2 regions of the Streptomyces sp. NPDC111520 genome follow, and region 1 is predicted to be linked to the other one. Evidence: riboswitches for the same ligand, from Rfam matches in the RefSeq annotation. Region 1 holds a riboswitch; the other holds the start of a gene.
What was found. Region 1 has a riboswitch for glycine ahead of gcvP (aminomethyl-transferring glycine dehydrogenase). Riboswitches for the same ligand answer to the same signal wherever they lie in the genome.
Positions count from the first base shown of each region.

Region 2: it holds a riboswitch for glycine, as region 1 does, so the genes downstream of both, gcvT (glycine cleavage system aminomethyltransferase GcvT) here and gcvP (aminomethyl-transferring glycine dehydrogenase) in region 1, are expected to answer to the same signal.

Region 1 covers NZ_JBVKBW010000039.1:9,150-12,546, forward strand. The annotation lists gene ACZ7MY_RS41985 (DNA polymerase IV) at 1-1,297, shown strand, start outside; gene ACZ7MY_RS41990 (PRC-barrel domain-containing protein) at 1,210-1,590, opposite strand; glycine riboswitch at 1,692-1,795, shown strand; glycine riboswitch at 1,798-1,914, shown strand; gene gcvP (aminomethyl-transferring glycine dehydrogenase) at 1,952-3,397, shown strand, end outside.
Region 2 covers NZ_JBVKBW010000006.1:266,182-269,578, forward strand. The annotation lists gene ACZ7MY_RS16185 (hypothetical protein) at 1-116, shown strand, start outside; gene ACZ7MY_RS16190 (AAA family ATPase) at 159-836, opposite strand; glycine riboswitch at 1,010-1,110, shown strand; gene gcvT (glycine cleavage system aminomethyltransferase GcvT) at 1,290-2,402, shown strand; gene gcvH (glycine cleavage system protein GcvH) at 2,488-2,868, shown strand; gene glyA (serine hydroxymethyltransferase) at 2,932-3,397, shown strand, end outside.

The sequences.
Region 1 (3,397 bases):
CGGGGTGCACTCGGCGATGGCGATGGCGCACGCCCGGCGGCTGTGCCCGAACGCGGCCTACCTCATGCCGCGCTTCGCCGTCTACCGGCAGATCAGCGACGTCGTCATGGAACTGCTGTCGCGGCTGTCGCCGCTCGTCGAGCCGCTCAGCCTGGACGAGGCCTTCGTCGACCTGGAGGCGGGCGGCATCGCGGACGACCCGCGCGCGGTGGGGGAGCGGCTGCGGGCGGACATCAAGGCGGCGACGGGGCTCACGGGTTCGGTGGGGCTCGCGGGCTCCAAGCTGCTCGCCAAGATCGCCTCGGAGCAGGCCAAGCCGGACGGGCTGGTCGTCATCGAGCCCGGCACCGAGCGGGAACTGCTCGCCCCCATGCAGGTGCGCACGCTCCCCGGCGTGGGTCCCGCGACCGCCGAGCACCTGCGGCGTGCGGGAATCCTCACGGTCGGCGAGGTGGTGGAGGCGGGCGAGGCCGAGCTGGTCCGCCTGCTCGGCAAGGCGCACGGCGCCCATGTGCACGGGATGGCCCTGGGCATCGACGAGCGCCCCGTGGTCGCCGACCGCGAGAGCAAGTCGATCTCGGTCGAGGACACCTTCGACGTCGACCTCACCGACCGGGTGCGCGTCCGGCTGGAGGTGGACCGGCTGACCGACCGCTGCGTGCGCCGGCTGCGCTCCGCGGGCCGCTCGGGCCGCACGGTGGTGCTGAAGGTGCGGCGGTACGACTTCACGACGCTGACCCGTTCGGAGACCCTGCGCGCGCCCACCGACGACCTGTCGGTGGTCCGGGAGACCGCGGCGAGGCTGCTGGAGGCCGTCGACATCACGGGCGGCGTCCGGTTGCTTGGGGTCGGTGTCGCGGGGCTCGCCGACTTCACGCAGGAGGACCTGTTCGCCCAGGCGGCGGAGCGGGAGGAGGAGGCGGCGGGCGAGGAGGCGGGCCCGTCCGAGGGGGCACCGGAGCGGCCCGCGGAGGAAGTCCGGGAGGCGGCGCCCGAGGAGCGGCGCTGGGTGCCGGGCCAGGACGTACGGCACCGCGAGTACGGCGCGGGGTGGGTGCAGGGCAGCGGGGTCGGCAGGGTCACCGTCCGCTTCGAGGAGCCGGGCTCGGTGGTGCCGGGGCGGGTGCGCACGTTCGCGGTGACGGACCCGGAGCTGGAACCGTCCGAGCCGCTCCCCCTGGTGTTACCGGGCCCGCGGGGGTTCCCGCGTCAGCTGTCGCCGGCCAGCGTGCCGAAGTCGCGGTCCGGCGGGGGCTCCGGCACCGGGCCGGACAGCGAGGGCCCGCTCATGCCGTAGTGGTGGTAGAGCTGGAGCTCCTGCTCGGGCGAGAGGTGCCGGCCCACTCCGAAGTCCGGGGCGTCCTTGATCAGCGCCTTGTCGAACGGCACGCGCAGCTCTTCCCCGGTGAACTCGCTCGGCTCCAGCGGCACGAACGCGTCGCGGCTGAAGAGACCGGTGCGCACCGCGGCCCATTCGGGCTCCCCGGTGGCGTCGTCGAGGTACACCTCGTCGACCGTGCCGATCTTCATCCCGTTGCGGTCGAAGGCCCTGCGCCCGATGAGGCTGCGCGGATCGATACCGGTCTGCACGGTCCCTCCAACTGGTCGCGATTAATCCTATTTAGGCACGAAAGGTGGCGGCTGTCACATGACCCGTCACCGGACCGCGCTGGTACGCTGACAGCGGCTGCTGACCCCTTGCGGGAGAGTCCTGGCACGCGGGGAACCGCCCGCCGGGCGCCGAAGGAGCAAACCCTCCCCGGAATCTCTCAGGCATCCGTACCGCATGGGTGAGGTCACTCTGGAAAGCAGGAAAGGGCGGCACGCACCGTGCGCGGCCACTTCCTCACCGACGGTGAAAGCCGTCCCGGCACGTGCGGGACGGTGAAGCTCTCAGGTTCAGATGACAGAGGGGGAGGCCGTGTCGCGCCAGACCAGGAGGCCTCCGCAGATGACCGCCAACCGCATCCCACTCTCCGAGCTGGAGCGCGGCATCCCCTTCGAGCAGCGTCACATCGGCCCCGACGCCGGTGCGCAGGCCAAGATGCTCGCGCAGGTCGGCTACGGCTCGCTGGACGAGCTGACCGCCGCCGCCGTCCCGGACACCATCAAGAGCGCCGAGGCGCTCGGTCTGTCCGGCGCCCGCACCGAGCCCGAGGTGCTCGCCGAGCTGCGCTCGCTCGCCGACCGCAACCAGGTGCTGCGGCCGATGATCGGCCTCGGCTACCACGGCACCTTCACCCCGCCGGTCATCCTGCGCAACGTCATGGAGAACCCCGCCTGGTACACGGCGTACACGCCCTACCAGCCGGAGATCTCGCAGGGCCGCCTGGAGGCCCTGCTGAACTTCCAGACGGTCGTCGCCGACCTCACCGGGCTGCCCACCTCCGGCGCCTCGCTGCTCGACGAGGGCACGGCCGCCGCCGAGGCGATGGCCCTGTCCCGCCGGGTCGGCAAGGTCAAGGACGGCGTCTTCCTGATCGACGCGGAAACCTTCCCGCAGACCGTCGCCGTGATCGAGACCCGCGCGGAGCCCACCGGCGTCGAGGTCGTCGTCGCCGACCTCGCCGGCGGTATCCCGGCGGAGATCGCCGAGCGCGGTGTCTTCGGCGTGCTGCTGCAGTACCCGGGTGCCTCCGGTGCCGTGCGCGACCTCAAGCCGGTCATCGAGCAGGCCCACGGGCTCGGCGCGATCGTCACCGTCGCCGCCGACCTTCTGGCCCTGACCGTGCTGACCTCCCCCGGCGAGCTCGGCGCCGACATCGCCGTCGGCACCACCCAGCGCTTCGGTGTGCCCATGGGCTTCGGCGGCCCGCACGCCGGCTACATGGCCGTCCGCGACACGCACGCCCGCAGCCTGCCCGGCCGCCTGGTCGGCGTCTCCGTCGACGCCGACGGCGACCGGGCCTACCGCCTGGCGCTGCAGACCCGCGAGCAGCACATCCGCCGCGAGAAGGCCACCAGCAACATCTGCACCGCGCAGGTGCTGCTCGCCGTCATGGCCGGCATGTACGCGGTCTACCACGGCCCCGACGGCCTGGCGCAGATCGCCCGCCGCACCCACCGCTACGCCGCGGTCCTCGCCGCCGGGCTGCGCGCCGGCGGCGTCGAGGTGACCACGGACGCCTTCTTCGACACCGTCACCGCGCGTGTGCCCGGCCGGGCCGCCGAGGTCGTGGCCGCCGCCCGCGAGGCCGGGGTCAACCTGCGCCAGGTCGACGCCGACCTGGTCGGCATCGCCTGCGACGAGACCACCGGCCGCGCCGACCTCGCCGCCGTGTGGGGCGCCTTCGGCGTCAGCGGCGACGTCGAGGCCCTGGACGCGGCCACCGAGGACGCGCTGCCCGCGGGCCTTGAGCGCGACGTGGACTACCTGACCCACCCGGTCTTCCACCAG
Region 2 (3,397 bases), on a different contig from region 1:
CACTGCCGCTGCCGCTTCCGCTCCCGCTGCCGCTCCCCCTGAACGACCAGGGGCAGCAGCTGCCGCCCGAGGCGCAGATCGCGCCCCAGGCCCAGGTGGATCCGCAGTTTGGTTGATCGTTCAGCGGTACCGCCCCTCACGCGTCGCGGCCCGGCCGCTCAGCCGTCGAAGTCGATGGCCTCGAGCTCCCGGGCCGCTTCGCGGTCCAGCAGCACCACCGAGGCGCACGCCCCCGGCAGCCGGCCCGCCTCCGCCTCCGTCAGCAGGCGGCGGGAGGCGGCACGGTGCCGGGCCATGGCGTACGCCGACACCCGGCGGCCGCGTTCGCGCTGGCCGTCCAGCGCGGTCCGGACGGGGACGTCCAGCAGCACCAGGTGCATGCCCCTTCCCCGGCGCCGGGCCTCACGGGCGACCCAGGCGCGCACCCAGCGCAGGGTTCCGCAGTCGTGGAGGACGACGCTGTCGCCCGAGCGCAGCGCCCGCCACAGCCCGGCGTAGTGCGCGATCCGTACCAGGGGACGGTAGAGGGCGTACGGCAGCAGCCGCGGAACCCGGGCCTGCCAGCGTTCCCTGACGTCCTGTGAGTCGATCAGGCGGGCGCCGCCGGTCGCGCGCCGCATGAGGGTGCTCTTGCCGCCGCCCGGCAGGCCGGAGACGAGCAGGACGTCCCCCGGCGGGTAGCGCAGGGTGCGTACGGGCCGGCGCCCCCGTCGCAGATCGATCAGCCGCCGCGGCCGTACGGCACGTCCCCCGCGACGCGCTTCCCCGGCCCGCGCCGGTACCGGCCGGGACACGGCCGGACCCCCGGCCGTCGCATACGCACTCTGCCACCGCACAGTTCGCCCTCCGGGTCCGACGTTCAAGAAATGGTAAATCCTGTGTCTTTGCCTACCCAGAGGAACGGCGGCGTTACTACCGGATCGGGACCGGACCGGGACATCCGGGACGCGATCGCGACAACGGCGGGCGCCCGTGCAATGATGGCGGCCTCAATCGCATATAGGCCGTTCGAGGCCGCGCGGGAGAGTTTCCGCACCGCTGTGGCGGGCGGGACGCCGAAGGAGCAAGTCCTCCCTTGAATCTCTCAGGCACAGATACCGCGCGTTCGAGGCACATCTGAAAAGCGGGCGAGCCCTCCCGGCCACGGGGGTGCCGCCCCACCCAAGGTGCAAGCCGGGACTCCTCCGCACGGAGGGTCCAGGTGAACCTCTCAGGTTCCGATGACAGATGGGGAGGACCTGCCCCGTCATCGCCCTACCTGTCTCTTCCTTGCCTTGGGAGCCCGCCCGATGAGTGAATCCCGCCGTACCGCACTGGACGCGCTGCACCGCGCCCTCGGCGCCACCATGACCGACTTCGCGGGCTGGGACATGCCGCTGCGGTACGCCAGCGAGCGCGACGAGCACACCGCCGTACGGACCCGGGCCGGTCTCTTCGACCTGTCCCACATGGGTGAGATCACGGTCACCGGTCCGGGTGCGGGCGAGGCCCTGGACCATGCGCTGGTGGGCCACATCTCGGCGCTGGCCGTGGGCCGTGCCCGCTACACGATGATCTGCGCTCCCGACGGCGGCATCCTCGACGACCTGATCGTCTACCGCCTCGGCGACGAGGAGTACATGGTCGTCGCCAACGCCTCCAACGCCCAGGTCGTCCTCGACGCGGTGACCGAGCGCGCCGCCGGCTTCGACGCCGCGGTCCGCGACGACCGGGACGCCTACGCGCTGATCGCCGTCCAGGGGCCGAACTCCCCCGCCATCCTGAAGTCGGTCACCGACGCCGACCTCGACGGGCTGAAGTACTACGCGGGCCTGCCCGGCACCGTGGCCGGCGTCCCCGCGCTGATCGCCCGCACGGGCTACACCGGCGAGGACGGCTTCGAGCTCTTCGTCGCCCCGGCCGACGCGGAGAAGCTGTGGCAGGCGCTGACCGAGGCCGGCGCGGACGCCGGCCTGGTGCCGTGCGGCCTGTCCTGCCGCGACACGCTGCGCCTGGAGGCGGGCATGCCGCTGTACGGGCACGAGCTGACCACCGCGCTCACCCCGTTCGACGCCGGGCTCGGCCGGGTCGTGAAGTTCGACAAGCCGGGTGACTTCGTGGGCCGCGAGGCGCTGGCCGCGGCCGCCGCCAAGGCCGAGGCCACGCCGCCGCGCAAGCTGGTCGGCCTGGTCGCCGAGGGCCGCCGGGTACCCCGGGCGGGCTACCCGGTGGTGGCGGGCGGCGAGGTGGTCGGCGAGGTCACCTCCGGCGCCCCCTCCCCGACCCTGGGCAAGCCGATCGCCATCGCGTACGTGGACGCCGCGCACGCCGCGCCGGGTACCTCCGGTGTGGGCGTGGACATCCGCGGTACGCATGAGCCGTACGAGGTGGTGGCCCTGCCGTTCTACAAGCGGCAGCGCTGAGTTCCCGGTCACATCCGGCACACCCGTCCCACCTGTCAAGACAGCCGTTCACCAGCACATACCGTCATCCAGGAGAATTCACGCCATGAGCAACCCCCAGCAGCTGCGGTACAGCAAGGAGCACGAGTGGGTCTCGGCCGCCGACGCGGACGGCGTGTCGTCGGTGGGCATCACCGAGCACGCGGCGAACGCCCTCGGCGATGTCGTCTACGTCCAGCTCCCGGCGGTCGGCGACACGGTCGCCGCGGGCGAGACCTGCGGTGAGCTGGAGTCGACCAAGTCGGTCAGCGACCTGTACGCCCCGGTCTCCGGTGAGGTCACCGAGGTCAACGAGGACGTCGTCAACGACCCCTCGCTGGTGAACTCGGCGGCCTTCGAGGGCGGCTGGCTGTTCAAGGTGAAGGTCACCGAGGAGCCGGGCGACCTGCTCTCCGCGGACGAGTACACCGCCTTCACCGGCAACTGACCGCTCGGGACCTCCCGGCAGCTCCGCCCTGTCCACTCCGACCTCCGGACGGATGACCCCCTGATGTCGCTTCTCAACAGCTCACTGCACGAGCTCGACCCCGACGTCGCCGCCGCCGTCGACGCCGAACTCCACCGTCAGCAGTCCACCCTCGAGATGATCGCCTCGGAGAACTTCGCTCCGGTCGCGGTGCTCCAGGCCCAGGGCTCGGTGCTGACCAACAAGTACGCCGAGGGGTACCCCGGCCGCCGCTACTACGGCGGTTGCGAGCACGTCGACGTCGTCGAGCAGCTCGCGATCGACCGGATCAAGGCGCTCTTCGGCGCCGAGCACGCCAACGTCCAGCCGCACTCGGGCGCGCAGGCCAACGCGGCCGCGATGTTCGCGCTGCTGAACCCCGGCGACACGATCCTGGGTCTGAACCTCGCCCACGGCGGGCACCTGACCCACGGCATGAAGATCAACTTCTCCGGCAAGCTGTACGACGTGGTCGCCTACCACGTGGACCAGGAGACCGGTCAGGTCGACA